DNA from 3 places in the Pseudomonas sp. EA_5y_Pfl2_R50 genome. Region 1 is predicted to be linked to each of the others. Evidence: riboswitches for the same ligand, from Rfam matches in the RefSeq annotation. Region 1 holds a riboswitch; each other region holds the start of a gene.

Region 1 (9,834 bases):
GCGTTTGCGGCGGAACAACCAGGCGCTGATCAGGCCGAGGGCCAGCCAGAACGCCACATTGGTCAGCTGCGAAGCGATTTTGAACCGGGTTTCCAGCGCTTCCGGAGCGAGCATCGAATGCACTTGCGGTTGCGGCGCGCCGATGAGGTGAGGTACGGCCAGGATAGCAATGCCGAGGATCTTCATCAGCCAGTGGCGGCTGAAGGCGATCAGCGACAGGCCAACGGCGGTAGAGGCGGCCGTGCCGATCCACCAGATTTGCCGAGCAGCGAGGTCCGCCGCGGCAGTGCCCGGCAATTCTGGTGGCAGGCCCATCGTTGGCGCCAGTACGAACGTGACGTAACCGGCCAGACCCCAGAGCAGCCCCTGGGAGGTTTTCGTCGGTGCGCGCAGGGTGTAGAGACCGGCGAGCATCAGGGCGAAACCGACGGCCACCACCAGATTGCCGCCGGTGGTCGAAACCACGCGCTGCCAGCCGTTTTCCGGCTCCCAGGCTTCGGCATCGTGGGTGTGAGCGGCCATCGCGCCTGCGGCATGTTCGTGGACGGCCACCGGTTCGGCTTTCTCGTAGGTTTCTGCCTGAAGAATCAGCGGCGACACCCAGAAGCTTTGCAGCAGCGTGAGGAGCAGGGCGGCCAACAGACCGGTGAAGCCTGCGGTTTGCGCAATTCGCTTGATCATGTCGGCAGGTCTCAGTGGCACGGGAACGCGGCGCTGTGGCGGGTATCGTGGGCGGCATTGTGGACCGCTTCGATGTGCGAGAAACCGGCGAAATAAACCAGGCTGGCACCCAGAATCGACGCGAAGACGGCGGCGGTCAGGCGTTGGGTCAAGGTTGAGGTGCTGGAGATTTTGTCCGTGTTGCTGCCGGTGCTGCTGATGATCGACATGGCGCTTCCCTCTGGAGTGTCAGCGGGCGAATCGAGCGCATGAAACCCCTGCGGGTCGGGCGCGCAGAGGTTCGAACAGCGCCCGCCCACCGCGGGTTTGTTGTGTTCAGCGCGCACAATGCGGGCTGTGTGTTGCGGGCCGGTCTCCGGGCTCACGAGGGGTTGGCGTCAGGCCGACCTGCAAGCGTCACCTTCCCATGCCTTGCTGGCACAGTGGTTTTGACGCTTCGCTCGCTTACCGTTGCGGGGGCAGCACCGGACTGACATGGGCTTGAGTAAAGCACATGATTCACCGGTTTCCCGTTTCACCCTGTGAAGGGCACCCGTAACAAGTTGTGTAGGAGAGCATGAGGGGGGATTTGAGTCAATTGGATGGGGTGGTGGGTTTGAATTGGTGTGGGATATCCGTTGCTGCGGTCACGGCGGCTTGGGGTTGCGCCGTAAGGGCTGCCCCCAAGTAGCCGTTGCCGCAGAAACGGATAGGCCCCCAATCCAAGCATTGACCCATAAGCAACCCATGCGTAGCCTTGCGCATTCGAGGTTCTTCGGCCGTTGCCGAAGCTAAGAAGGGAACGCGGTCAAAGCCGCGGCTGCCCCCGCAACTGTGAACGGTGATGTTCGCTGCCACGCCACTGCCAGCTCAATCGATGAGCCAGCGGGAAGGCGCAGCGAATGCCAGGCCCGGCGCCTGAACACTGTCAGCCAGGAGACCTGCCTCGTCACAGATTCTCACTTTCAACCGGGCGGGGTGATCCGGTGGCGAACTCATCAGGCGCGCGTCCGCGTTGCCGATCCTCGTCCCGTATGCCCGCCGCTTGCCAAAGGGCATACCGATGAAAACACTGGCCAAACTCCCTGTCACCATCGTCACCGGCTTCCTTGGCTCGGGCAAGACCACGCTGCTGCGCCACATGCTCGACAACGCGCAGGGCCGTCGCATCGCGGTGATCGTCAACGAGTTTGGCGAGTTGGGCATTGACGGTGAAATCCTCAAGCAATGCACCATCGGTTGCACCGAAGAAGAAGCCACCGGCCGCGTCTACGAACTGGCCAACGGCTGCCTGTGCTGCACCGTTCAGGAAGAGTTCTTCCCGGTGATGCGTGAACTGGTCGCCCGTCGCGGCGACCTCGATCACATCCTCATCGAAACGTCGGGCCTGGCCCTGCCAAAACCGCTGGTACAAGCCTTCCAGTGGCCGGAAATCCGCAGCGCCTGCACGGTTGACGCGGTGATCACCGTGGTGGACAGCCCGGCCGTGGCCGCTGGCACTTTCGCCGCGTTCCCGGATCAGGTCGATGCCCAGCGCAAACTCGATCCGAACCTCGACCACGAATCGCCCCTGCACGAATTGTTTGCCGACCAACTGGCCAGCGCCGACCTGGTGATTCTCAACAAGGCCGACCAGACCAGCGCGGAAGATCTGGCGCGCGTCCGCGCTGAAGTCGCTGAAGAATTGCCGCCGGCGGTGAAGATCATCGAAGCCAGCAATGGCCGTCTGCCGCTGGACGTGCTGATCGGCCTCGGCGCCGGCTCCGAAGAGCACATCGACAGCCGCCACAGCCATCACGATCATCACCATGGTGAAGGCGATGACGATCATGATGACCACGATCACGACGCTTTTGATTCGATCTCCATCGAGCTGCCGCAAGCCGACGAAAGCCTGCTGCTCGACGCGCTGACGCAACTGGTGGTCCAGCACGGCATCCTTCGTGTGAAAGGCTTTGCGGCCATCCCGAACAAGCCGATGCGTCTGCTGATCCAAGGCGTGGGCACGCGTTTCGACAAGCATTTCGACCGCCAGTGGGGCGCCGATGAAGCGCGCGTGACGCGTCTGGTGCTGATCGGTCAGGAACTCGACGCCGCGCAACTCGAAGCGCAACTGCGCGCCGCGCTCAGCGTTTAAGCCATGCACCTGCTCAGGACCCAACCCGGCGGTTTCGTGTCGGATGACAACATCGCCGACCTTGGGCAAACCCCCGCCGAGCTGGTGATCCTGTGCAGCGGCGACTCCAGCCTGGCGCTGCTCGCCGAAGCAGCACAGCAGTTGCCGGAGGATTATCCGAGCCTGCGCCTGGCCAACCCGATGCAGGTGCAGAATCACGCCTCGGTCGATTTGTACGTCGACGAAGTGCTGCGCCATGCCAAGGTCATTCTGATTTCGTTGCACGGCGGCATCGCCTATTGGCGTTATGGCGTCGAGCGTTTGGTCGAGCTGTCCGAGCGTGGCGTGCAGGTGATCCTGGTGCCGGGCGATGACCGGCCTGATCCGGAGCTCAGCGATTTGAGCACCGTCAACGCCGAGGATCGCAACCGCCTCTGGCAGTTTTTGCGTCAAGGCGGCATGGGCAATGCGCTGGATTTTTTCCGGTGTCTGGCTACCCGTTGGCTGGCCCGCGATTACGCGTGGGAAGAGCCGCAAACCCTGCCGCGTACAGCGATTTACCATCCACAAAAAAACACCGCGGCACTGAGTGACTGGCAAGCCGAGTGGCTGGCGAAGCAACCGGTCGCGGCGGTGGTGTTTTACCGCTCGCATTTGCAGGCGGCGAACACGACGTTCATCGACGTGTTCTGCCAGCGTCTGCAAGCGGCAGGGCTTAATCCGTTGCCCATTGCGGTGGCGAGTCTGAAGGAGCCCGGCTGCCTGGCGGTGGTCGAGGATTGGCTGGACGAAGTCTCGGCCTCGGTGATTCTCAATACCACCGGGTTTGCCCAGTCCAGCCCGGAAGCGCCGCATTTGCGCCCGTTTCGCCGCAACATTCCGGTGATCCAGGCGATTTGCGCCCAGGACAACGAACCTGGCTGGCGTGACAGCGAGCAGGGTCTCGGCCCGCGTGATCTGGCGATGCACATTGCCTTGCCTGAACTCGACGGGCGCATCATCAGCCGGCCGATCAGCTTCAAGGATCTGGCGTGGCGCAGTGAGCGCAGTCAGTCCGATGTTGTCTGCTACCGGGCACAGCCTGAGCGCATGGACTTCGTCGCCGAACTGGCACGGCGCTGGATTGATCTGGCGCGGGTGCCGAACGGCGAAAAACGCATCGCGCTGATCCTTGCCAACTACCCGACCCGCGACGGTCGTATCGGCAACGGTGTCGGCCTCGATACGCCGGCCGCAGCGCTGAATATCCTGCGGGCGTTGCAGGCTGAGGGTTATCCGCTCGGCGCCGAGTTGCCGGAAAGTGGCACCGCGTTGATCCAGCAATTGCTCGGTGGCGTCAGCAATGATCTCGACACGATTGACCTGCGCCCGTGCCAGCAAAGCCTGGCGATGGACGCTTACTTGGCGATGTTCAACGCGCTGCCGGAAGCTAATCGCAGCGCTGTGATCGAGCGTTGGGGAGCGCCGCAAAACGATCCGATGTACCGCGACGGACGCATGATGATCGCCGGTTTGCGGTTCGGCCTGACCTTCGTCGGCATCCAGCCCGCACGGGGTTATCAGGTTGACCCGAGCGCGGTGTATCACGACCCGGATCTGGTGCCGCCTCACGCTTACCTCGCGTTCTACTTCTGGCTGCGCAACACCTACGGTGCCCACGGCGTGATCCATGTCGGCAAGCATGGCAACCTCGAGTGGTTGCCGGGCAAGGGTGTCGGGCTTTCGCACAATTGCTGGCCGGATGCGTTGCTCGGGCCGTTGCCAAACATCTACCCGTTTATCGTCAACGACCCGGGCGAGGGCGCCCAGGCCAAGCGGCGCACCCAAGCGGTGATCATTGATCACCTGATGCCGCCGCTGACCCGCGCTGAAACCTACGGCCCGCTGCGCAATCTGGAACTGTTGGCCGACGAGTATTACGAAGCGCAGTTGCTCGATCCGCGTCGCGCCCGGGAGTTGCAACGCGACATTCTGCAACTGGTGCGCGACACGCAGATTGATCGTGAATTGCAGCTGGATGCCGGGCTGGACAGCGACGCCGATGCGGCAATCTGGTTGCCGCGTCTGGATACGTATTTGTGTGATCTGAAGGAATCGCAGATTCGTGACGGGCTGCATATTTTTGGCGAGTCGCCGACCGGGCGTTTGCGTGTTGATACGTTGTTGGCGCTTCTGCGTATTCCACGAGGCGACGGCAAAGGCGCGCAATCGAGCCTGGTGCGCGCACTCGCCAAAGCGTTCGAACTCGGATTCGATCCACTCGATTGTGCGCTGGCCGATCCATGGACAGGCCCGCGTCCCGAGGCTCTGCAATCGCAAAGCGATGAAGTCTGGCGCACTGCCGGCGATACCCGTGAACGCCTCGAACTGTTTGCCACGCAGATGATCTGCGAGTCCCTGCAAAAATCTTGTGGGAGCGAGCCTGCTCGCGAAGGCGGAGTTTCAGCCGACAGCCATTTACCTGACACAGCGCTTTCGCGAGCAGGCTCGCTCCCACAGGGCCCGGGGTGGTCTGATGTAAATGTGATCATCCATTCTCTGCGCGAGGTCGTCGCCCCGCGCCTGGACGCCTGCGGCCCTGCCGAAATGCGTGGCCTGCTCGATGCTCTCAGCGGCCGTTTCGTTCCCGCCGGCCCGAGCGGGGCGCCCAGCCGTGGCCGCCTCGATGTGCTGCCCACCGGGCGCAACTTCTACTCGGTGGACGTGCGCAACCTGCCGACCACCACAGCGTGGCGCATCGGTTTCCAGTCGGCGACGCTGATTCTCGAGCGGCACTTGCAGGATCACGGCGATCACCTGCGTCAGCTTGGTTTGTCGGTGTGGGGCACCGCCACCATGCGCACTGGCGGCGACGATATTGCGCAGGCCATGGCCTTGATGGGCGTGCGTCCGGTGTGGGCGACCGGCAGTCAGCGCGTGGACGATTTCGAAATTCTGCCGCTGAGCCTGCTGGATCGTCCGCGAGTGGATGTCACGTTGCGCGTGTCCGGATTCTTCCGCGACGCCTTTGCCAACCTGATCCGTCTGTTCGACGCAGCGGTGCAAGCCGTCGCCGCCCTCGATGAACCGGACGATCTCAATCCGCTGGCGGCCAAGGTACGGGCCGAGCGCGAGGCGCTGCGGCAAACGGGACTTGATGAGGACACCGCGCGGCGTCAGGCCGGTTGGCGCATCTTCGGCGCCAAACCCGGTGCTTACGGTGCCGGCGTGCAGGGTGCCATCGATGGGCGTTTGTGGCAGAGCCGTGAGGATCTGGCCGAGGTTTATCTGAACTGGGGCGCCTACGCCTATGGCGGTTCGGACGAGGGCACGGCCGCCCGCGACCAGTTCGTCCAGCGTCTGAGTCAGGTGCAAGCGGTGCTGCAGAATCAGGACAATCGCGAACACGACTTGCTCGATTCCAATGATTACTACCAGTTTCAGGGCGGCATGCTCGCAGCGGTCGAAACCCTGCGCGGTGAAGCGGCGGCCAGTTATCACGGTGACCACAGCCAACCGGATCTGCCGAAAATCCGTACCTTGAAAGAAGAGCTGAACCGGGTGGTCCGTTCGCGGGCGGTCAATCCGAAATGGATCGACGGGGTCAAGCGCCACGGCTACAAAGGGGCGTTCGAAATGGCCGCGACGGTTGATAACTTGTTCGCGTTCGATGCGACGACGCAGTTGATTGACGATCACCAATATGCACTGCTGGCCGATGCTTATCTGCTCGACCCGGCGACCCGGGATTTTGTTCGTGAGCATAATCCGCATGCGCTGCGGGACATGGCCGAGCGCATGTTGGAAGCTCAACAGCGCGGGATGTGGCAGGAACCCGGGGTTTATAAAGAAGCGTTGGAGAATCTGCTGCTGGATATTGAGGAAGATATGTAGCCGCTCAAAAGCTACCCTCACCCCAGCGCTCTCCGGGAGGGAGAGGGGGCCGATCTCTGTTGCTGTCAAAACTTGAGCTCGGCTCGATCTATCAGGTCGGCGTAACTCGGCAGAACACCCCACAACACTCAAGCACACCAAAGACCACGACAGAGAAAACCCAAATGACCGACACCCCGCATTTCCCCCTCTCCGCCGTGGTCGGCGCCGATGATCTGAAACTCGCTCTGTGCCTCACCGCCATCGATCCGAAGATTGGCGGTGTGTTGATCGAAGGCCCGCGCGGCATGGCCAAATCCACCTTGGCCCGTGGTCTGGCTGATCTGATCGCCAGCGGTCAGTTCGTCACCTTGCCGCTGGGCGCCACCGAAGAACGTCTGGTCGGCACCCTCGATCTTGATGCGGCGCTGAGCGAGGGTCGCGCGCAGTTTTCTCCCGGCGTGCTGGCCAAGGCTGACGGCGGCGTTCTGTACGTCGATGAAGTCAACTTGCTGCCCGATCATCTGGTCGACCTGTTGCTCGACGTGGCCGCGAGCGGCACCAACCTGATCGAGCGTGACGGCATCTCTCATCGTCATTCGGCGAAGTTCGTGCTGATCGGCACGATGAACCCGGAAGAGGGCGAGCTGCGTCCGCAACTGCTTGACCGCTTCGGTCTGAACGTCGCCCTCGGCGGCAACACGGCGCCGGCTGAACGCGGGCAGATCATTCGCCGGCGACTGGATTTCGACAGCGATCCGCAGGCCTTTTGCACGCAATGGCAAGCGCAGCAGCAAGCCCTGCGTGAACGCTGCGAAAACGCCCGCAACCGTCTCGCCGGTATTGCGCTGGACGATGTCGCGCTGGCGCACATCACCGAGCGTTGTTTTGCGGCGGGTGTCGACGGTTTGCGCGCTGACCTGGTGTGGCTTCGTGCTGCCCGGGCGCACGCGGCGTGGCGCGGGTCTGCGGCCATTGCCGAAGCGGATATCGATGCGGTGGCCGAGTTTGCGCTGCGTCACCGGCGCCGTGAGCCATCGACGTCGAGCCCGCAACCCCCCGCGTCAAACCCGGCCAGCGCTGAGTCCAATCCCGGTGAAGGGCAGGGCCAGTGGGGCGAAATGCCTGCTCCGGCACTCGCCACTGGCGCACGCCGCGAAGTGCCGAGCTGGCCAAAAAAGCCTTAGGCATTCGCCCCCGATCCGACGCGGGGGCGAATGCCAGACCCCGGGCCGGACGCCTGGACAACGGCCGTCAGGGCAAGCGTCACAGCACCCGCAGTGGTTCGGTGAACTGGCCGGCAACCTTGCTGAACGGTCGCCCGCAACGGCGCGCTGATCTGTTGTTCCAGTTGCGTACCCGCACGCCCCATGAGCTTTGGCTGGTGATTGTCGACGCCTCGGCCTCGACGCGCCGGCATCAGGCGTTGCGCGATGCCAAAGGCTTGCTCGCGCAACTGTTCGATGACGCTTATCGCCAGCGCGCGCGGCTGGCGCTGTTGACTGCCAGCGGCGCCGCGCCGACATGGCAGGTGCAGGGTTTGAAGGCTTCAACTGGTCTGCGTGTGTGGCTGGAGGGGCTGGGCGCGGGCGGTGGTACGCCATTGCTCGCCGCGTTGGGGCAGGCGCAGCAATGGCTGACGTTGCGGCGCAAACGCTTCCCTGCTGAACAACAGCGCCTGCTGGTGGTGACCGATGGTCGCTTGAAAGATCTGTGCGGTTTACCGCTACTGGAGTGTCCGGGCCTGTTGATCGACATCGAACGCGGGCCGATTCGTCTGGGACGGGCGAAGCAACTGGCCGGGGCGCTGGATGCGCAATATCGGCACATTGATGATCTTTGAGGGGGCGGCGCCTGGGCCGGCCCCTTCGCTAGCGAATCTCGTCACACCCCCATGGCTTGTCGATACTGACGGGCGCGGCGACCCAGATAGACCTGGTCACGAAGCAACGCCCAAAGCGCCGATACCTTTGGCTTGGGCTTGCGCCCGCGACTGAGGCGATCAATCTGGAAGCGCACCACCGCCATGTTCGCCAATGACGCCAGGGCTTTGCGTTTCCAGCGGATCGGCGGTAATTGCGGATGGCTGTCGCGGCCTTCGCGCCAGTGCCTGACCAGGTGCGGCTCAAGGGTCAGTGCGGTGGCGATCCCGGCCATCGCCACACCGCTGTCGAGCACTTGCTCGACCACCGCCAGGCGCCGGATGCCGCCAGTTACCATGACCGGCATGCGCGCCACGCTGGCCAGTTCGCCGGCCATTTCCAGAAAGTACGCCTCGCGGGCCAACGTGCGCCCGTCGCGTGCTTCGCCCTGCATGGCCGGCGCCTCATAACTGCCACCCGACAACTCCAGCAGATCAATCGGCCATTCGTTCAGCCACTCGATCACCTGACGGGCATCGTCGGTGTCGAATCCGCCACGCTGGAAATCCGCCGAATTGAGCTTTACCGCGACACAAAACTGCGGCGTGACCGCTTGGCGAACCGCTTCGACCACCGACAGCAGCAGGCGCGCACGATTTTCCAGCGAGCCACCCCATTGATCTGTCCGCTGGTTGGTCAGCGGCGACAGGAACTGGCTCAACAGATAGCCATGGGCGGCGTGAATCTGCACCCCGGTGAAACCCGCCTTCTCGGCAAGCGCGGCGCTTTTGGCGAAGCGCTGGATAACGTCTTCGATAGCGCTTTGGCTCATGGGCGTGGGTTCGGCAAACATCTTCGAAAACTGGCCCAGATCCAGCGCAACCGCTGAAGGTGCCAATGCTTGCTGACCGAGGTTGGCCATGGTCTGGCGCCCAGGATGGTTGAGCTGCACCCAGAACTGCGCGCCGCCACTGCGGCCGATGGTCGCCCATTGGCGGAATTGCTGCAGATGACGCTCGTCCTCAAGGACGACCCCGCCCGGGCCGGTCATGGCGCGCCGGTCGATCATCACGTTGCCGGTCAGCAACAGTCCGGCGCCGCCTTCCGCCCAGGACTGATACAGGCGAAACAGTTGCGGGGAAGGTGCCTGTTCGCTATTGGCAAGGTTTTCTTCCATCGCCGCTTTGGCGATACGGTTGGCGATGCGCTGACCGTTGGGCAGATTCAGTGTTTGAAAGGGCGACATGCTTGACTCCTCAGCAGTGATGGAGCGAGGCTAAGCTTAAAGTTAACTTTAATGTCAAGCGGTGGAGCGAGGTTGCAATGAAGATTGGTGAACTGGCG
Region 2 (9,834 bases), on a different contig from region 1:
CTTTATTGCCAACATCATCCGCGACCAGCAATCCACCCTGCTGATCGATCACCACGCCCACCGGGCGACCCAATGCGTTCTCGTCCTTGTCGAGGAAGCCGGTCAGCACGTCTACCGGTTGACCGCTCGGCTTGCCGCCGGTAAACGGCACGAAAATCACTTTATAACCACTGTGCGGTTTACGGTTCCATGAGCCGTGCTGGCCGATGAAGGCGCCTTCCTTGAACGGTGCTGGCAATGTGTTGCCCTCGGCGAAGCTCAGGCCCAGCGATGCAGTGTGCGGGCCGACCGCGTAATCCGGGGCGATGGCCTTGGCGACCAGATCCGGGTTTTGCGGCGAAACGCGCACATCAACATGCTGACCGTAATAGCTGAACGGCCAACCGTAAAAACCACCGTCCTTGACTGAGGTGATGTAGTCCGGCACCAGATCACTGCCAATCTCGTCACGTTCGTTGACCGCCGTCCACAGCGCGCCACTGGTGGGTTCCCAGGCCAGGCCGTTGGGGTTGCGGATGCCGGAAGCAAAGATCCGGTGATTGCCGGTCGCCCGATCCACTTCCCAGATCGCCGCGCGGCCTTCTTCCTTGTCCAGGCCATTTTCGCCGACGTTGCTGTTCGAGCCGACCGTGACGTACAGCTTGTTGCCGTCCTTGCTGGCGATCACGTTTTTGGTCCAGTGATGGTTCAGCGTGCCGCCGGGCAGGTCGACGACCTTGATCGGCTGCGTCTTGATCTCCGTCGCGCCAGGCTCGTAATGGAAGCGCAACAGGCGGTCGGTGTCGGCGACGTAGAGGTCGTTGCCGACCAGGGTCATGCCGAAGGGTGAATTGAGGTTCTGCAGAAACACAGTACGCGTCTCGGCCACGCCATCGTGGTCGGCGTCACGCAACAACGTGATGCGATTCGGGCTCGGTACGCCCGCACCGGCCTTGCCCATGACCTTCTTCATGACCCAGCCACGGATGCCGCTGCTGTCGTCAGGTTTTGGCGGGGCATTGGTTTCCGCCACCAGCACATCGCCATTCGGCAGCACGTAGAGCCAGCGTGGATGATCGAGGTCTTCGGCGAATGCCGCGACCTGGGTGCCGACTGCGGCCGTCGGTTTGGCGCCCTCGGGCCAGCCGATTGCCGGGGCGATGTTCACCGTTGGAATCAGGGTTTTGTTTGGTTCCGGCAATTTCGGTGACGGGCCAGTGCCGTCGGAGACTTGCAGGCTGGAGGTTTCACCACAGGCGGCGAGCCCTCCGGCGAAGGCGATGACAAAAACGAACTGGGGCTTGCGCATTGCTGATCTTCCCTATGAATGCATTCCTAAACATAGAGGAGGGCGCAAGCCCGATGGTTCAACTGCTCAACCGCGGGCTTCCTTGAACAGTACGGCAATGCCCGGATGGTAGTTGCCGGCCTCGCTGCGCAACTTGCGGTAGGCATAGGGGAAATACCAGGCGACCGCGCAGGTGTGTTCCTTTTGCAGATCATCGACCATGTCCTGCAGTTCTTCAGGGCTGGCGCTGTGCTGGGCTTTCTGCGGGGCGACGAACAGGCAGCCTAGCTTGAGGTCGCTGGCGTAGCTGATGCGTTTGGCGTCGCTGGTGATGTCCGCCAACGCTTGGGTCAGGTTGAGATTGTTCACTCGGGGCCAGCGCTGCGTGGCCTGGATATACGCCCGATCGTCGGCGCCGGCAACGAACAGATCGGCGCGAGCGTTGCGTTCGCCTTCTTCGTTCTGTTTGCGTGTAGTCGTTTCGTTCAGAGTGACCAGTTCGGCCATCCATGCTGCTGCGGTCAGCAATCCGAGATTGGCTTTCTCGTCATGCCAGTAGGGCGTGTCGCTATCACCGCGAACGGCGTTGTAGCGGTCGATACAGTCAAACCAGCGTTCAAGCACCGGGCGCAGGAATTCCAGGCGCGGGTTGCTGATGATCATGCCTTGCATCGTCATCATCCTTTTATTGTTGTGGTGAGCTTTTCAAGAAAAGCATGGCTCTTTGATATCATTTGTATCAGCGTGGCACAAGATTGGCGCCAGATAATTGATCGACGGCAGTTATTCGCCCGCTGGCCGCCTCTTTAATTGACGCTCCACCCCCAACCCTCTAACCTTCGCCGCTTGTTTCAGGTGCTCTGTGACCCTTGTCGACAGAGTGAAACAGGGAAGCCGGTGAGGGTTGTCTTCAAGCGAAGAATGACCACGATCCCGGCGCTGCCCCCGCAACGGTAAATGAGTGAAAACTGCGCCTTGAGCCACTGCCTCGAATGAAGCGGGAAGGCGCGCAGTCAGGCATGCGCCGCTCATGAGCCCGGAGACCGGCCTGATCCATCCAGCGGCATCACGGTGGGCGATGCCAGGCTTTTTGCCGTCTATTCCTGTGCCCGCCCGCCGTTATTCAGCCTCAACGGAGAGCTCCCCATGACTGATTCCCCCGAGCGCGACGAACGCCATCTGGCGCGCATGCAGCGCAAAAAAGCCGTGATCGACGAACGCATCGCCAATTCGCCGGACGAGTGCGGCCTGGTGCTGGTGCTGACCGGCAACGGCAAAGGCAAAAGCAGCTCGGCGTTCGGCATGCTCGCCCGCGCCATGGGCCACGGCATGCAATGTGGCGTGGTGCAGTTCATCAAGGGGCGCAACAGCACCGGGGAAGAATTGTTCTTCCGCCGCTTCCCTGAGCAAGTGCGCTACCACGTGATGGGCGAGGGCTTCACTTGGGAAACCCAGGATCGTCAACGCGACATTGCCGCCGCCGAAGCTGCGTGGGCCGTCTCCCGCGAACTGCTGCGTGATCCGTCGATTGGTCTGGTGGTGCTTGATGAACTGAATATTGCCCTTAAGCACGGTTATCTCGATCTCGATCAGGTGCTCAGCGATTTGCAGGCCCGTCCGCCGATGCAGCACGTGATCGTCACCGGGCGTGCCGCCAAGCCGGAAATGATCGAAATGGGCGATACGGTCACCGAAATGGGCATGCTCAAACACGCCTTCCAGGCCGGTATCAAAGCGCAGAAAGGCGTCGAACTTTGAATCAACCACGTCACTGCCCGGCGGTCCTCATTGCCGCGCCGGCCTCCGGTCAGGGCAAGACCACCGTCACCGCCGCGCTCGCCCGTTTGCATCGCAATCAGGGGCGCAAGGTGCGCGTGTTCAAATGCGGCCCGGACTTTCTCGACCCGATGATCCTCGAGCGCGCCAGCGGTGCGCCGGTGTATCAGCTGGACATGTGGATGGTCGGCGAGCAGGAAAGTCGGCGTCTGTTGTGGGAAGCCGCCGCCGAGGCGGATCTGATTCTGATCGAAGGCGTGATGGGCCTGTTCGACGGCACGCCGTCCAGTGCCGATCTGGCGCGGCATTTCGGTGTGCCGGTGCTCGGGGTGATCGACGGCACGGCGATGGCACAGACCTTTGGTGCGTTGGCGCTGGGCCTGGCGAAGTATCAATCTGATCTGCCGTTTGCCGGCGTGTTGGCCAACCGCGTTGGCACGCTGCGCCATGCGCAGTTGCTCGAAGGCAGTCTGACGCAAGGTTTGCGTTGGTACGGCGCGCTGTCCCGTGAGACCGGTATCGAACTGCCGAGCCGGCATCTCGGCCTGGTCCAGGCCAGTGAATTGAATGACCTCGATGTGCGCCTCGACGCAGCGGCCGACGCCCTCGGCAGCAGCTGCGAGGTAGCGCTGCCACCGGCCGTGGAGTTTGCCGCTCCGGACCTGATGAGCGTTGAACCGTTGCTCAACGGTGTGCGAATCGCCGTTGCCCGTGATGAGGCATTTGCCTTTACCTACGGCGCGAGTCTCGACTTGTTGCGGGCGATGGGCGCCGAGTTGAGCTTCTTCTCGCCAATCCGCGACACCCAATTGCCTGACGCCGACAGTCTGTATCTGCCCGGTGGTTACCCGGAATTGCATCACGTTGCACTGTCGCAGAACACCGCGATGCTTGAGGCGATTCGTGCGCATCATGCAGCGGGCAAACCCTTACTGGCTGAGTGTGGCGGCATGCTGTATCTGCTCGATTCGTTGACTGACGTTGAAGGCACTCGCGCTGCGTTGGTTGGGTTGCTCAAGGGCGACGCGGTGATGCAAAAGCGCTTGGCAGCGCTGGCGTTGCAAGCGGTCGATCTGCCGGAAGGTTCGTTGCGTGGGCACACTTATCACCATTCGCTGACGACCACTGAGCTGACGCCGATTGCCCGTGGCTTGAGCCCGAATGGCGGGCGCGGCGCCGAGGCGGTTTATCGTGAGGGGCGGATGACGGCCTCTTATGTGCACTTTTATTTTCCGTCGAATCCGACGGCGATTGCTGCATTGCTTGGGCCAGCCCGTGAGGCCGCCTTCGCGAGCAAGCCCGCTCCCACATTGAGCGGTGAGCTTCCTGACGAAATGCAATCCCTTGTGGGAGCTGGCTTGCCAGCGATGGGGCCATGACAGACAACGCATTCTCCGAAGCCGAACGCCAAGCGGTCTACAAAGCCATCGCCGAACGCCGCGACATGCGCCACTTCACCGGGGGCACCGTGGAGCCGGAGTTGCTGCGCCGTCTGCTCGAAGCCGCCCATCAGGCCCCAAGTGTCGGCCTCATGCAGCCTTGGCGTTTCATCCGCATCAGCGACCGCAGCCTGCGCGGGCAGATCCAGAGTCTGGTGGAAGCAGAGCGCATCCGCACAGCCCAAGCCCTCGGCGAGCGCAGCGACGAGTTCATGAAACTGAAGGTCGAAGGCATCAACGATTGCGCCGAAGTGCTGGTCGCGGCGCTGATGGATGATCGCGAAAAACACATTTTCGGGCGCCGCACGCTTCCGGAAATGGACATGGCGTCGTTGTCCTGTGCGATCCAGAATCTGTGGCTGGCGTCCCGTGCCGAAGGCTTGGGCATGGGCTGGGTGTCGCTGTTCGAGCCGCAGGCGCTGGCCGACCTGCTGAAATTGCCGGAGGGCGCCAAGCCGTTGGCCGTCTTGTGCCTGGGCCCGGTCAAGGAATTCTATCCGGCGCCGATGCTGGTACTCGAAGGGTGGGCTCAGGCGCGTCCGCTCAATGAGTTGCTGTACGAAAATTATTGGGGAGTGAGTCAATGAGTGTGGCGTTGTTGAGTGTCGCCGCAGTGGCGCTGGATGCGCTGCTGGGTGAACCTAAACGCTGGCATCCGCTGGTGGCGTTCGGCAATTTTGCCGGGCGCATCGAGCAACGTTTCAACGCCGGGGGGCGTGGCTGGCGCAGCCATGGCGTCACCGCCTGGGTAATTGCGGTGCTGCCGCTGACCTTGTTCGCCACGGCGCTTTCCTGGGCGCCGTATGTGGGCTGGGTCGTCGAGATTGTTGCGCTGTATTGTGCCCTCGGCATGCGTAGCCTCGGCGAGCATGTCGCGCCGGTGGCGGCTGCCTTGCGTGCGGATGATCTGGACGAGGCGCGCAAGCGTGTCGGCTATCTGGTCAGCCGTCAGACCGACGAACTCGACAGCACCGCCGTCGCCCGTGCCGCGACTGAATCCGTGCTGGAAAACGGCAGTGACGCGGTGTTCGCCGCGCTGTTCTGGTTTGTCGTCGCCGGTGCGCCGGGCGTGGTCCTCTATCGCTTGAGCAACACGCTCGACGCGATGTGGGGTTATCGCAACGAACGTTTCGAACGGTTCGGTTGGGCCGCAGCAAAAATCGACGACGTGCTGAACTACATTCCTGCACGCTTGGTGGCGTTGACCTACGCGCTGCTCGGTAAAACCCGACTCGCGCTGCAGTGCTGGCGGACCCAGGCACCTCAATGGGACAGCCCCAACGCCGGCCCGGTGATGGCGTCAGGCGCTGGCGCTCTGGGTGTGGAATTGGGTGGCCCGGCGATCTATCACGGCGAACTGCATGAGCGTCCGCAACTCGGTGAAGGCGAACCGGCCAGTGCCGATTCCATTGATCATGGCTGGCAATTGGTTCAGCGCGGGGTATGGTTATGGCTGCTGATTCTCTGCGTGGGAGCTGAATTCTATGCTTGAGCACGGTGGCCGACTGCGCAAGGCTGCACTTGATTACGGCATTGCCGAGGCCGACTGGCTCGACCTGTCCAGCGGTCTGGCGCCGTGGCCGTTTCCGATCCCGCAGATTCCGTTGCGCGCCTGGGCGCGACTGCCGGAAACCGATGACGGTCTGGAGCAAGCCGCGTGCGACTACTACGGTGCCACGCAAGTGTTGCCGGTGGCCGGTTCGCAGATGGCCATCCAGTTGCTGCCGCGTTTGCGTCGGGCCGGCAAGGTCGGCGTGTTGTCGCCGTGCTATGCCGAACATGCCGAAGCCTGGCGCCGCAGCGGTTACATTGTGCGTGAAGTGCTGGAGCAGGAAGTCGAATTCTTTCTCGACAGCCTCGATGTGCTGGTAGTGGTCAACCCGAACAACCCCACCGGTCTGAGCCTGACGCCGGCGCGCCTGCTCGACTGGCATGCGCGGCTCGCACAACGTGGCGGCTGGCTGGTGGTCGATGAGGCGTTCATGGACAACACGCCGCACCTGAGCCTGGCGGCGCATGCCCATCAAGTCGGGCTGATCGTGCTGCGATCATTTGGCAAGTTTTTCGGCCTGGCCGGTGTGCGTCTGGGCTTTGTCCTGGCCGAGCGCAAGTTGCTCCGACTGCTCGCCGAACAGGTCGGGCCGTGGGTCGTGAGCGGGCCGACGCGGGTGTTGGGCCAGGCCTGTCTGCAAGACACTGAAAACCATACACGCCAGCGCATTCGCAGTGATGAAGCCAGTGAGCGGCTGGCCGCGCTGCTTGAACGTTACGGCTTCAAACCTCAGGGTGGTTGCGCGTTGTTTCAGTGGCTGATCACCGAACACGCACACGCGCTGCACGAATTCATGGCCCGACGCGGGATCCTCCTGCGCCTTTTCACCCACAGCAGCAGTCTGCGTTTCGGTCTGCCTGCCAATGCGGCGGAAGAGGCGCGCCTCGAACAGGCGTTAATCGCTTTCACCAAGGACAACCCATGACCACGCTGATGGTGCAGGGCACCACTTCCGATGCCGGTAAAAGCACGCTGGTAACGGCGCTGTGCCGCTGGGCGACGCGCCAGGGTCTGGCGGTCGTCCCGTTCAAGCCGCAGAACATGGCGCTCAACAGCGCGGTAACGGCGGATGGCGGCGAGATTGGCCGCGCCCAGGCGGTGCAGGCGCAAGCGGCGTTTCTCGAGCCGCACACCGACATGAATCCGGTGCTGCTCAAACCGAACAGCGACACCGGCGCTCAGGTGATCATTCATGGTCGTGCGGTGACGTCGATGAATGCCGTGGCCTATCACGACTACAAAGCCATCGCCATGCAAGCGGTGCTGGCGTCCCATCAACGGCTGAGCGCCGCGTATCCGCTGGTGATGGTCGAAGGTGCCGGCTCGCCCGCCGAGATCAACCTGCGCGCTGGCGATATCGCCAACATGGGCTTTGCCGAGGCGGTGGATTGCCCGGTGCTGCTGATTGCCGACATCAATCGTGGTGGGGTTTTTGCCCATCTGGTCGGCACGCTGGAGTTGCTGTCGCCGAGCGAACAGGCACGGGTCAAAGGTTTCATCATCAACCGTTTTCGTGGTGACATCGCGCTGCTGCAACCGGGCCTCGACTGGCTCGAACAGCGCACCGGCAAACCGGTGGTCGGCGTGCTGCCGTATGTGATGGACCTGCATCTGGAGGCCGAGGACGGCATCGATCAGCGTCAGACCGACAAGGCCGAACAGGTGTTGAAAGTGCTGGTGCCGGTGCTGCCGCGCATCAGCAACCATACCGACTTCGATCCGTTGCGCCTGCATCCGCAGGTCGATCTGCAGTTCATCGGCCCGGGTATGGCGATCCCGCCTGCCGATCTGATCATCCTGCCCGGCTCGAAAAGTGTGCGCAGCGATCTGGCCTGTCTGCGCGCCAACGGCTGGGACGCGGCGATCAATCGTCACCTGCGTTACGGCGGCAAGGTGCTGGGGATTTGCGGCGGTCTGCAGATGCTCGGTGAGCAGGTGCACGATCCGCTCGGCCTCGAAGGCGCCCCCGGTTCCAGTGCCGGGCTTGGCTTGCTGGCGTTCGAAACGCAGCTCGAAGCCGAGAAGCAATTGCGCAATGTGCGCGGGCGTCTGGCGCTGGAGGATGCCGAGGTCCACGGTTATGAAATTCATGCTGGCGTGACCAGCGGGCCAGCGTTGGAAAACGCGGCGGTGCATCTGGATGACGGTCGTTGCGACGGTGCGCAGAGTGCCGACGCACAAGTGTTCGGCACTTATCTGCATGGCCTGTTCGAATCGCCGGCGGCGAGTGCGGCGTTGCTGCGCTGGGCGGGGTTGAGCGACGTGCAGGAGGTCGATTATCACGGCTTGCGCGAGCGCGATATCGAGCGCCTGGCGGATCTGGTAGAGCAGCATTTGGATACCGGTCTTTTGCGAAAACTCTGTGGGATCTGATTGGCCTGTGCCGGCCTCTCGCGAGCAATCCCGCTCCCCTATTGAAACACCTGCCCCCTGTGGGAGCGGGCTTGCCCGCGAATAGGCCAGTCGACTCAACACATAAAATTCAGGATGCCTCCATGCTCCAACTGATCCTCGGCGGCGCCCGCTCCGGCAAAAGTCGTCTGGCGGAAAAACTCGCCAGCGAAAGCAACCTCGCGGTCACCTACATTGCCACCAGCCAACCACTCGATGGCGAGATGAACGAGCGCGTTGCCCATCACCGCGCCCGTCGTCCGGGCGAATGGGCGCTGATCGAAGAACCGCTGCAACTGGCCCGCGTCCTGCGTGAAAACGCGAGTGCCGAGCGTTGCCTGTTGGTCGATTGCCTGACCCTGTGGCTGACTAATCTGCTGATGCTCGACGACGCCGAACGCCTCGCCGCCGAGCGCGAAGCCCTGCTCGAATGCCTGGCTACGCTGCCGGGTGAAATCATTTTTGTCAGCAACGAGACCGGGATGGGTGTCGTGCCGCTGGGCGAATTGACTCGCCGCTACGTCGATGAAGCCGGTTGGCTGCATCAAGCTCTGGCCGGGCGCTGTCAGCGTGTTGTCCTGACCGTCGCCGGCTTGCCCCTGACTCTGAAAGGATCTGCGTTATGACTCAATCGTGGTGGCTCAACCCCTGCAAACCGGTGAATGCCGCTGTCGTCGAACAAGCGGCGGCCCGCCAGCAGCAACTGACCAAACCGTCGGGTTCGCTGGGGCGGCTGGAATCGGCTGCGGTGCAACTGGCCGGCCTGCAGGGCCAGGTCAAACCGACGCTGGAGCAGGTCTGGATCGCGATTTTCGCTGGCGATCACGGCGTTGTCGCCGAAGGGGTTTCGGCGTTCCCACAGGCAGTCACCGGGCAGATGCTACTGAACTTCGTCAGCGGCGGCGCAGCGATCAGCGTTTTGGCGCGCCAGCTCGGTGCCGAACTCGAAGTGGTCGACCTGGGTACCGTGACGCCGGCGCTGAACCTGCCGGGCGTGCGTCATTTGAACATTGGCCTGGGCACGGCGAATTTCGCCAAAGAGTCGGCGATGACCGAGGCGCAGGGCGGGCTCGCATTACAGGCAGGTCGTGATAGCGTTCTGCGCGCGAAAGCGGCCGGCGCACAGCTATTCATTGGCGGTGAAATGGGCATCGGCAACACCACGGCGGCCAGTGCGCTGGCGTGTGCCTTGCTCGATTGCCCGGTGGCGCATTTGACCGGCCCGGGCACGGGTCTGAATGCCGAGGGTGTCAGCCACAAGGCGCACGTGATCGAGCGCGCGCTGGCGCTGCACTCGGCGCAACGCGGGGAGGTCTTGCAGACGCTGTTCAATCTCGGCGGTTTTGAAATCGCTGCGCTGGTCGGCGCTTATGTGGCCGCGGCGCAGGAAGGCGTCGCGGTGATGGTCG
Region 3 (9,834 bases), on a different contig from region 1:
ATCTCCGGCCCACCAGAATCAAGGCAAATACCGGCGCACCGACCAGCGCAGTAATCACCCCGACGGGAATCACCTGACCCTTGATCAGCGTGCGCGACAACACGTCGGCGGCAATCAGAAATACCGCGCCGCCCAAGGCACTCGCTGGCAGCAGGCGCGCGTGCCCGGTGCCAAGCAACAGGCGCACGGCGTGGGGAATGACCAGGCCGACAAACCCGATGGAGCCGACAATCGACACCATCACCGCCGTCACCAGCGCAGCACATCCGATCAGCAGAATCTGTACCCGCCGCACGGCAATGCCAAGGGACGCTGCGGAGTCGGCGCCAAAGGTAAATGCATCCAGCGCCCGTCGATGCCACAGACACACCACCAGGCCCAGCAAGGCCACCGGCACCGCCAGCCACACCGACGGCCAGCGCACGCCACCAAGATTGCCGAGCAGCCAGAACATGATGCCGCGTGCCTGTTCGGAACTTGCCGAACGGGTGATCAGAAACGCGGTCAGCGCATTGAACAGTTGCGAGCCGGCGATCCCGGCGAGAATGATCTGCCCGGTGCCGCTGGCCGAACCGCTGACCCGCGCCAACAGGATCACCAGCACGAACGCCGTCACTGCGCCGGCAAACGCACCCGCCGACAGCGAAATCGCCCCGGCGCCGACGCCGAGCAGGGCGACCATCACCGCGCCGGTCGAGGCGCCGGCGGAAATCCCCAGCAGATACGGATCGGCCAACGGATTGCGCAGCAGCGACTGCAGAATCACTCCGCATGTCGCCAGGCCGGCACCGCACGCGGCCGCGACCAGCGTGCGGGTCAGGCGGTAGTTCCAGACAATGCCTTCGTCGATGGGGTCGAGCCTGTAACCGGCGCCCCAGAGCTTGTTGGCCAGCACCTGCAGGACCACGTTCGGCTCAATCGAGGTTTCACCGATGGCGACGCCAGCGACCACTGCAACCAGCAGGGTCGCCAGGGCCAGCAACGTGCGGATCAGTCTTGCGCTCATTTCGACAGGTCATAGCCGTTGATGGCCGTGGCCAATTGCTCAATGCCCTCGAACACGCGCAGGCTGGCCTGCATCGCCATGGCATCGAGAATGACGATGCGGTTGTTTTTCACCGCGTCCATGTTGCGCGTGACCGGGTCGCTGCGCAGGAAGGCGAGTTTCTTTTCATAGTCGTCAGCCGGGAAGCGGCGGCGGTCCATGCGCGCGATGACGAGGAACGTCGGGTTGGCCTTGGCGATGGTTTCCCAGCCGACCGTCGGCCACTCTTCATCGGATTGCACGACGTTGCGCAGGCCGAGGGTGGTGAGCATGAAATCCGGAACGCCTTTGTGTCCGGCCACGAACGGCTCGATGTCCATTTGCGCGCTGGAGAACCACACCAGCGCACTGGCGTCTTTCAGTCGTTTGCCTTGCGCGGTAGCGATGGAGTTGGCGAGGCTGGCCTTGAGCTGATCATTGAGCCGTTCACCGCGATCCTGCACATCGAAAATCTGCGCCAGTTGGCTCACGCTTTTGTAGATGCTGTCGATGCTGAAAGGCGCCAGTCGCGTGCCGTCGGCGCCGACCAGATTGTCCTTGGCTTCGCAATCGGATGGCAGCAGATAGGTGGGGATTTTCAGTTCATGGAACTGCTCGCGAGTGCCGACGGCACCCTGCGGGCCGACCATCCATTCCAGCTCCACGGCGACCAGTTCCGGGCGTTTGCCGATCACGGCTTCGAAGCTCGGCTCGTTATCGGCCAGGCGCTCGACCTTGTCGTTCTGCCCCTTGTACCTGGCCAGCACGTCGTTGAACCACAGCGAAGTACCGACGACCTTGTCGCCCAGGCCCAGGGCGTAGAGCATTTCCGTGCCGGCCTGGCCGATGGTCACGGTGCGCGTGGGCGTGTGCTCGAAGGTCAGGGTGCTTGCGCAGTTTTCGACGGTCAACGGATAGGCAGTCGGTGCCGCCTGGGCCAATGTGCAAAGGCTCAGGCCGGTGATCAGGGTGGCAACGCGGGGCAGCATGGGCAAGTCTCCAATGGAACCGTACAGGGAACGGGAGAGTACGGTTTGGAAACACACCATCGAACGCCGTCTGGGCAACAGCGCAAGGCCGGTCAAGTCGCGAAGACGCGCACGGCACGATGTCCTTCCCGGACACCCCGCCGGTTAGTCAGTCACTGTGCCGGCAGGTCTCCTGACTGATGCGTCATCGCCTGGCTCCGGCCTTCCCGGGCATCATCCCAGTGGCAGTCGTGGAGCAGGCTCAGCACCTACAGTTGCGGGGGCAGTTCCGATTGATGCTGTGCAAGCATTTCGGATTCCCTATTAATCCCGTGTGGAAACCGGCGGCGGCATGGTAGACGATCAGGCCGCTGAAGGGGAGACGAATCTGCCCGGGCGAGGATTAATGGCGGCTCATCAAACCGTGCAGCACCCCCAGACGCAGGCCCGGTTCAGACGGCAGCATCTGCGCAATGCCGAACACTTTGAACGCGGCCAGCATCAACACCAGGCCGCCGGGCAGGATGCTCTGGCGATGCGGTTGCAGGCCGGCGAGCTTGAGTTGTTGCACGTTGCTCACTTTGAGCATCAGCAGCGACAGGCGCAGGAGCCCGCCGTAGGTGATGCCGTCCTGACCGTAGTCGTTGAGGCGATTGGCCTTGAGCACTTTGGCGAGCATGCGTGCGGTGCCGGAGGAGCCGATGGTTTGCTGCCAGCCCTGCGCGCGATAACGCCGGGCGACTTTCTCAAACGCGAGGATGGCGACGCGTTCGGCTTCTTGCAACGCACCGGCGGACACCTCGCCGCCGCGAAAGAAACGCGTGCTCAGGGTGCCGCTGCCGATGGCGATGCTTTCGGTGAGCAATGGCTGCGAGCCCTGGCCGAGGATCAGTTCGGTCGAGCCGCCGCCAATGTCGACCACCAGACGCATGTCTGCGGCGCTCGGCAAGGCATGGGTCACGCCGGCGTAGACCAGCCGCGCCTCTTCGTGCCCGCAAATGACGTCGATGGGGAAACCCAGGTGCCGTTCGGCGCTGGCGAGAAACAGCTGTGCATTGTCGGCCTCGCGAACGGCGCTGGTCGCCACCGCACGCACCCGACCGGCCTCGAAACCGCGCAGCTTCTTGCCGAACCGTGCCAACGCCTGCCAGCCGCGATCCAGGGCCAACGCATCCAGTGCACCGCCATCAAACCCCTCGGCCAGGCGCACCGGCTCGCGCAGGGTTTTGACTTCCTGAATCTGCAGGCCCTTTCGACTGCGCACCGACTGGCCGATCATCAGGCGAAAGGCATTCGAACCCAGGTCGATGGCGGCAAACAGCGAGGCGTCGTCTTTCATGGGAATCCTTGCAGAGCATCCGCCTGAGGCTCAAGACGGTTTGCGACGATTCTGCCGTGATCTTGATGACATCCTGATGACGGGGCAGGGGCGGTTCAATGAATGTATGGCTGTCATGACACTGTCATTATCCGGCGTCTATGCTGAGCCCAATACATCGCGTGTTCTTGAAGTTTTTGCTGCCGACTCTGGCAGCTTTTTTTTGCCTGGAATTTACCCGGCGACATGATCGTGCTCCTGCAAAGCGAGGTAGCGATCAGCGTGTGTTTGCAATTCCTGGCGATGCTTGGCTAATATATGATCCATATACACATCGTATCGGATTCATATATGGGCATCGTAAAGATTTCAGAGGACATGCACGAGAATCTGCGCATCTCCAGCACTGCGCTCAGCCGCTCGATCAACGCACAGGCCGAGCACTGGATGCGCATCGGCATGCTCGCCGAACTGCACCCCAACCTCGACCACAGCGCCATTTGCCGCTTGCTGATCCGCGCCGAACAGAACGGCGGGCTGGATCTGCAACAACTGACTCAGGAAGCCGTCAGCGCATGAGAAACCAGATCAAGATCAACACCCCTGCCGAGATCGCGCAATCACGGGCGGCAGGCAAGCTCGCCGCTGAAGTCCTTGCGATGCTGGTGCCGCACGTCAAGGCCGGCGTGACCACCGATGAACTGGATCGGCTGTGTAACGACTACATCGTCAACGTGCAGAAAGCCGTGCCGGCCAACGTCGGTTATCACGGTTTTCCGAAAACCGTCTGCGCCTCGGTCAACGATGTGGTCTGCCACGGCATCCCGTCGGGCACGCCGTTGAAGGATGGTGACATCGTCAACCTCGACATCGCGGTGATCAAGGACGGCTGGTTCGGTGATACCAGCCGCATGTACGTGGTCGGCGAGGCCACACCTGAGGCGCAGCACCTGATCAAGACCACTTACGACGCCATGTGCGCGGGCATTCGGGTGGTGAAACCGGGCGCGACACTGGGCGACATCGGCCACGCGATTCAGACGCTGGCGGAGAAAGAAGGCTTCAGTGTCGTGCGCGAGTATTGCGGGCACGGGATTGGCAAGGTCTATCACGATGAGCCGCAGATTCTGCATTACGGCTTTCCCAATCAGGGCATGAAACTCAAGGCGGGGATGATTTTTACCGTTGAACCGATGCTCAACGCTGGCAAGCGTCATGTGAAGAACATGCCGGACGGCTGGACCGTGCTGACCAAGGATGGCTCGTTGTCGGCGCAATGGGAGCATATGGTTGCGGTGACGGAGACGGGGTTTGAAATCCTCACGGCCTGGCCGGATGAGATTGAAGGTCACCGCGCCATTACCTGAGACCGTGTTGACTGGTTCCCTCACCCTAGCCCTCTCCCAGAAGGAGAGGGGACTGACCGGGTTGTTTGGACAAGTTACAGCGACCTGAGAATGCAGCGTCGAACTCAGGTTTTGAACAACATGAGATCGGCTCCCTTTCCCCCTCGCCCCCTTGGGGGAGAGGGCTGGTGAGGGGGTAAATCTCACAGACAACACGATTTCAGTGGGAACCGGCCGCTTTGTTGAGGTCGCTGTCGGTCCACTCTGTGTAGACGCAGGCGTCAGCGGTGGCCCAGCGCACGTGCACCGGATCGCCGGCCTTGAGCGGCATGCCGGCGGCGGACAAGGCTTTCACCGTCATCGACGTTCCGCCCGAGGTGACTACGCTGCAGGTCTGGCTCTCACCGAGAAACAGCACTTCCACCACCTTCGCCGAAACCTCGTTCCAGCCTGCCGCCAACGGCTCGCTGATTGCCTGCGGCACACTCAACGCCAAGGCCTTTTCCGGGCGCACCATCAGCAACACATCCTGATCGGTGTGCAACCCCGTCGTCAGTCGAATCGACAACGACTGCCCCTCAAAACTCGCCGCTGCATTGCCCTGCGCCTTGAGCTTGAGGAAGTTCGAGTTGCCCAGGAACGACGCGACAAACGCATTGGGCGGATTCTGGTAAAGGTCATAACCGCTGCCTAGACCGACAATCTTGCCGTGGCTGAAAATCGCAATGCGCTGCGACAAACGCATGGCTTCTTCCTGGTCGTGAGTCACGTAGACGATGGTGATACCCAGACGGCGGTGCAGTTGGCGCAATTCATCCTGCAAATCCTCGCGCAGCTTTTTATCCAGCGCACCGAGCGGTTCGTCCATGAGCAAGATGCGTGGCTCGTAAACCAAGGCACGGGCAATGGCCACACGTTGCTGCTGACCGCCAGACAGTTGCGAGGGACGGCGATGGGCGAACGGCTCAAGCTGCACCAGTTTCAACATTGCATCGACGCGTTTGTCACGTTCGGCAGCGGCGAGTTTGCGGATCGCCAAAGGGAACGCGATGTTGTCGCGCACCGACAGATGCGGAAACAGCGAATAACGCTGGAACACCATGCCAATGTCGCGCTTGTGCGGCGGCACGTTCACCAGCGACTGACCGTTGACGAGAATCTCGCCGCTGCTCGGTGTTTCGAACCCGGCGAGCATCGACAGCGTGGTGCTTTTGCCCGAGCCGCTGGAGCCGAGGAAGGTCAGGAATTCGCCGTCCTTGATGTCCAGCGAGATGTTGTCGACGGCGGCAAAGTCGCCGTAGTGCTTGTTCAGGTTGCGCAGGCTGACCAGAGGTTTGTCATTCTGCTGGGAGGCGTCTTTGATCACGGCACTCATGTCGTACTCCTGGCGCTCAAGCGCTGATTTCGTTGCGCCGGCGCAGTGCGGCGGCGATCACCATGACCAAAACAGACAAGCCGATCAGCAGCGTCGAAGCGACGGCGATCACTGGCGTCAGATCCTGGCGCAAGGTGGTCCACATTTTCACGGGAAGGGTTTGCAGGGTTGGGCTCGCCATCATCACGCTGAGCACCACTTCGTCCCACGAAACCAGGAAGGCGAAGAGGGCGCCGGCGACCATGCCCGGACGAATCGCCGGGAACGTGACCTTGAACACCGCTTGCAGACGCGAAGCGCCGCAGATCACCGCCGCGTCTTCAATCGACTGATCGAACAGCTTCAGCGAGTTGATGATCGAGATGATGGTGAACGGCAGCGCGACGATCACATGGCTGACCACGAAGGCGAACATCGTCCCGGTGTAACCGAGCTTGAGGAACAGCGCGTACACCGCCACGGCAATAATCACCAATGGCACGATCATCGGCAAAGTGAACAGGCCGTAGAGCATTTCCCGGCCCGGGAAACGTCCGCGCACCAGCGCAAACGCAGTCGGCAAACCGAGGGCCACGGCGCAGATCGTGGTCAGCACGGCCACCTTGAGGCTGGCGGCTGCGGCGTTCATCCAGTCGGGGTTGGAGAAGAACTGGCCGTACCATTTCAGCGTCCAGCCCGGTGGTGGGAACACCAGCCACTGGGAGGAGCCGAACGACAGCAGCACGATGAACACGATCGGCAACAGCAGGAACAGACCGATCAGCCCGGTGGTGGCGTAGAGGCCGAAACGCATGCGGCGGCTCATCGCATTGGGAGTCAGGAGCATCTCGGCTTACCTCGCGTTACTGGCGCCAACCGGGGATTCCGGCTGAAGCTTCAGGTAGAAGTAGAACAGCACCAAGGTGATCGCGATCAGCAACGCGGCGCCGGCACTGGCCAGGCCCCAGTTGAGGAACGATTGCACCTGCTGAATGATGAACTCCGGCAGCATCATGTTCTGCGCCCCGCCGAGCAGCGCCGGGGTCACGTAGTAACCGAGCGACATCACGAACACCATCAAGCCACCGGAGGCCAGACCCGGCCGGCACAGCGGCAGGAACACCCGGAAGAAGTTGGTCCACGGACTGGCACCGCAAATCGAGCCGGCCTGCAGAATCATCGGATCGATGGCCTGCATGGTCGCCTGCAACGGCAGGACGATGAACGGGATCATGATGTAGCTCATGCCGATCACCACGCCGGTAAGGTTGTGCACCATTTCCAGCGGCTGATCGATGATGCCTATCGCCATCAAGGCCTTGTTGATCACGCCGGATGCCTGTAGCAGCACCAGCCACGAATAGGTGCGGGCGAGCAGGCTGGTCCACATCGACAGCAGCACGATGTTCAGAATCCAGCGACCCCAGCCGCGCGGCACCAGGGTGATCGCCCAGGCCAGCGGAAAACCCAGTAGCAGGCTGAACAGCGTCACCAGCCCGGCCACCGAAAAGGTGTTGAGCAGCACCCGTGCATAGGCCGAGTTGGCGAACAGTTGTTCATAGTTGCCAAGACCCGGCACAGGTTCGAGCACGCCGCGCAACAGCAGGCCAATCAGCGGCGCGAGAAAGAACAGGCCGATGAACAGCAGCGCCGGGGCGAGATTGCCGGCGCCGCGCCAGCGTTGTCTGAGGGACGGGGCTTGCTGCATCGCAACCGCCTGTTTTCCTTGGGCCGAACCGGCAGCGCTGTTCGCGCTCCCGGTGGCAGTGGAGGGACGGGACGCGGTGGCCGCCATTTTCATTTGACCAGCCATTCGTTCCACCGTGTCGCGATGGCCTGGCCGTTTTTGGCCCAGTACGCGAAATCAAGAGTGATCTGATCCTTCGCGTAGGCAGTCGGCAGGTTGGGGGCCAGCGTCGAATCCAGACGCTCCACACTGTCGAGATTGACCGGGGCGTAGGCGGTCAGATTGGAGAAGTCGGCCTGGCCTTTGGCGCTGCTGGCAGCGGCCAGAAACTTCATCGCCGCGTCCTTGTTTTTCGAGCCTTTGGGGATGACCAGAATGTCGGCCATGACCAGGTTCTGTTTCCAGCTCACGCCCACCGGTGCGCCATCTTCTTGCAGGGCGTGAATGCGACCGTTCCAGAACTGGCCCATGCTTGCTTCACCGGAGGCCAGCAATTGCTGCGACTGCGCGCCGCCGCCCCACCAGACGATGTCTTTCTTGATGGTGTCGAGTTTCTTGAAGGCGCGGTCGAGGTCGAGCGGGTAGAGCTTGTCAGCCGCTACACCGTCGGCCAGCAGCGCCAGCTCGAGCACGCCAGGGCTTGGCCATTTATAGAGGGCGCGTTTGCCGGGGTAGGTCTTGGTGTCGAACAGCGCACTCCAGTCCTGCGGCTTGTTGGCGCCGAGTTTGCCCTCGTTGTAGCCGAGGACAAAGGAGAAGAAGAACGAGCCGACGCCGTGATCGCTGACGAAGCGAGGGTCGATCTTGTCGCGCTGGATGACTTTGAAATCGAGGGGTTCGAGCAGGCCTTCAGCGGCGGCGCGCAGGGCGAAATCAGCTTCGACATCGACCACGTCCCACTGCACGTTGCCGCTCTCGACCATGGCTTTGAGTTTGCCGTAGTCGGTCGGGCCGTCCTGCACGACGGTGATGCCGCTGGCCTTGCTGAACGGATCGGCCCATGCCTGTTTCTGCGCATCCTGGGTGCTTCCGCCCCAGCTGACAAAATTCACGCTTTCGGCAGCCATGGCAGCCTGGCCGGTAACGCTGAGCAGTCCCGCAAAAAAGATCGCGGTTGCAGCTTTGTTCAACACCATTTTCACGCCCTCATTGTTGTGTTTTTGAGCGGGCTTGCGTTGTTGCCCGCCTGTCGGGAGCAGTAGCTGGACGTTCGTTCGAGTGTCCGGTCTATGGAATATCATATTATGGTATTCCAAACTTTGTGCAAGCACTTTGCCTTACCGGTTATCTGGCGAATATGCGTTTTTGCCCCGCAGGACATATGTATTTGAAACAGAAACTCCCACAGGGAATATGGTTTTGTGGGTTATTCGGTGAACGGAATGCTCTCGACCACTTCCAGGTCATACCCGGTCAAGCCTGCGTATTTCAGAGGAGGGCCCAGGTGACGCAGTTTGCCCACCCCCAGATTTTGCAGAATCTGCGCCCCGGTCCCAACCTCGGAATAAATCCGCGATTGCGAACGACTGAACTGCCGTGGCGGCTGGGTCAGTTGCGGCACGCGCTCCAGCAACGCCTGCGACGATTCATGATTGGCCAGCACCACCACAACCCCATGACCTTCAGCAGCAACCCGTTGCAACGCCGCCCACAGCGTCCAGTTGGTGGGCCCGCTGTACTCGGCACCGACCAGATCACGCAGCGGATCAATCACATGCACGCGCACCAGCGTCGGCTCTTCGCGGCGCAGATCGCCCATGACCATGGCCATGTGCACGCCGCCTTCGATGCGGTCCTCAAAGGTGATCAAGCGGAAGGTGCCGTGCACTGTTGGCAGCTCGCGTTCGCCAATCCGCTCGATGGTGTGTTCGGTGCTCAGGCGATAGTGGATCAGGTCGGCGATGGTGCCGATCTTGATCCCGTGCTTGCGCGCAAATACTTCCAGGTCAGGTCGGCGGGCCATCGTGCCGTCGTCATTCATCACCTCGACGATCACCGAGGCCGGCGTAAAACCGGCCAGTCGGGCCAGATCGCAGCCCGCTTCGGTATGACCAGCGCGAGTCAGCACGCCACCTTCCTTGGCGCGCAACGGGAAGATATGGCCTGGCTGCACCAGGTCTTCAGCGCGAGCGTTCGG

What was found. Region 1 has a riboswitch for cobalamin ahead of AACY19_RS00465 (CbtB domain-containing protein). Riboswitches for the same ligand answer to the same signal wherever they lie in the genome.
Region 2: linked by a shared signal. The riboswitch ahead of cobO (cob(I)yrinic acid a,c-diamide adenosyltransferase) and the one ahead of AACY19_RS00465 (CbtB domain-containing protein) in region 1 are both predicted to bind cobalamin.
Region 3: linked by a shared signal. The riboswitch ahead of AACY19_RS10845 (ABC transporter substrate-binding protein) and the one ahead of AACY19_RS00465 (CbtB domain-containing protein) in region 1 are both predicted to bind cobalamin.

The regions. Positions count from the first base shown of each region.
Region 1 is NZ_CAXAPT010000001.1:92,920-102,753, reverse strand. Features, by position in the region: gene AACY19_RS00470 (CbtA family protein) at 1-681, opposite strand, end outside; gene AACY19_RS00465 (CbtB domain-containing protein) at 693-890, opposite strand; cobalamin riboswitch at 1,011-1,232, opposite strand; cobalamin riboswitch at 1,412-1,623, shown strand; gene cobW (cobalamin biosynthesis protein CobW) at 1,724-2,797, shown strand; gene cobN (cobaltochelatase subunit CobN) at 2,801-6,649, shown strand; gene AACY19_RS00450 (ATP-binding protein) at 6,814-7,815, shown strand; gene AACY19_RS00445 (vWA domain-containing protein) at 7,869-8,471, shown strand; gene AACY19_RS00440 (NADH:flavin oxidoreductase/NADH oxidase family protein) at 8,513-9,736, opposite strand; gene AACY19_RS00435 (MerR family transcriptional regulator) at 9,814-9,834, shown strand, end outside.
Region 2 is NZ_CAXAPT010000013.1:30,071-39,904, reverse strand. Features, by position in the region: gene AACY19_RS21165 (PQQ-dependent sugar dehydrogenase) at 1-1,288, opposite strand, end outside; gene AACY19_RS21160 (hypothetical protein) at 1,355-1,939, opposite strand; cobalamin riboswitch at 2,104-2,333, shown strand; gene cobO (cob(I)yrinic acid a,c-diamide adenosyltransferase) at 2,414-3,025, shown strand; gene AACY19_RS21150 (cobyrinate a,c-diamide synthase) at 3,022-4,422, shown strand; gene bluB (5,6-dimethylbenzimidazole synthase) at 4,419-5,069, shown strand; gene cbiB (adenosylcobinamide-phosphate synthase CbiB) at 5,066-5,974, shown strand; gene cobD (threonine-phosphate decarboxylase CobD) at 5,967-6,959, shown strand; gene AACY19_RS21130 (cobyric acid synthase) at 6,956-8,407, shown strand; gene cobU (bifunctional adenosylcobinamide kinase/adenosylcobinamide-phosphate guanylyltransferase) at 8,530-9,051, shown strand; gene cobT (nicotinate-nucleotide--dimethylbenzimidazole phosphoribosyltransferase) at 9,048-9,834, shown strand, end outside.
Region 3 is NZ_CAXAPT010000005.1:209,833-219,666, forward strand. Features, by position in the region: gene AACY19_RS10840 (FecCD family ABC transporter permease) at 1-994, opposite strand, end outside; gene AACY19_RS10845 (ABC transporter substrate-binding protein) at 1,003-2,013, opposite strand; cobalamin riboswitch at 2,159-2,353, opposite strand; gene AACY19_RS10850 (Ppx/GppA family phosphatase) at 2,396-3,331, opposite strand; gene AACY19_RS10855 (hypothetical protein) at 3,330-3,560, shown strand; gene AACY19_RS10860 (TA system antitoxin ParD family protein) at 3,662-3,889, shown strand; gene map (type I methionyl aminopeptidase) at 3,886-4,677, shown strand; gene AACY19_RS10870 (ABC transporter ATP-binding protein) at 4,877-6,031, opposite strand; gene AACY19_RS10875 (ABC transporter permease) at 6,048-6,857, opposite strand; gene AACY19_RS10880 (ABC transporter permease) at 6,864-7,811, opposite strand; gene AACY19_RS10885 (ABC transporter substrate-binding protein) at 7,808-8,833, opposite strand; gene ribBA (bifunctional 3,4-dihydroxy-2-butanone-4-phosphate synthase/GTP cyclohydrolase II) at 9,064-9,834, opposite strand, start outside.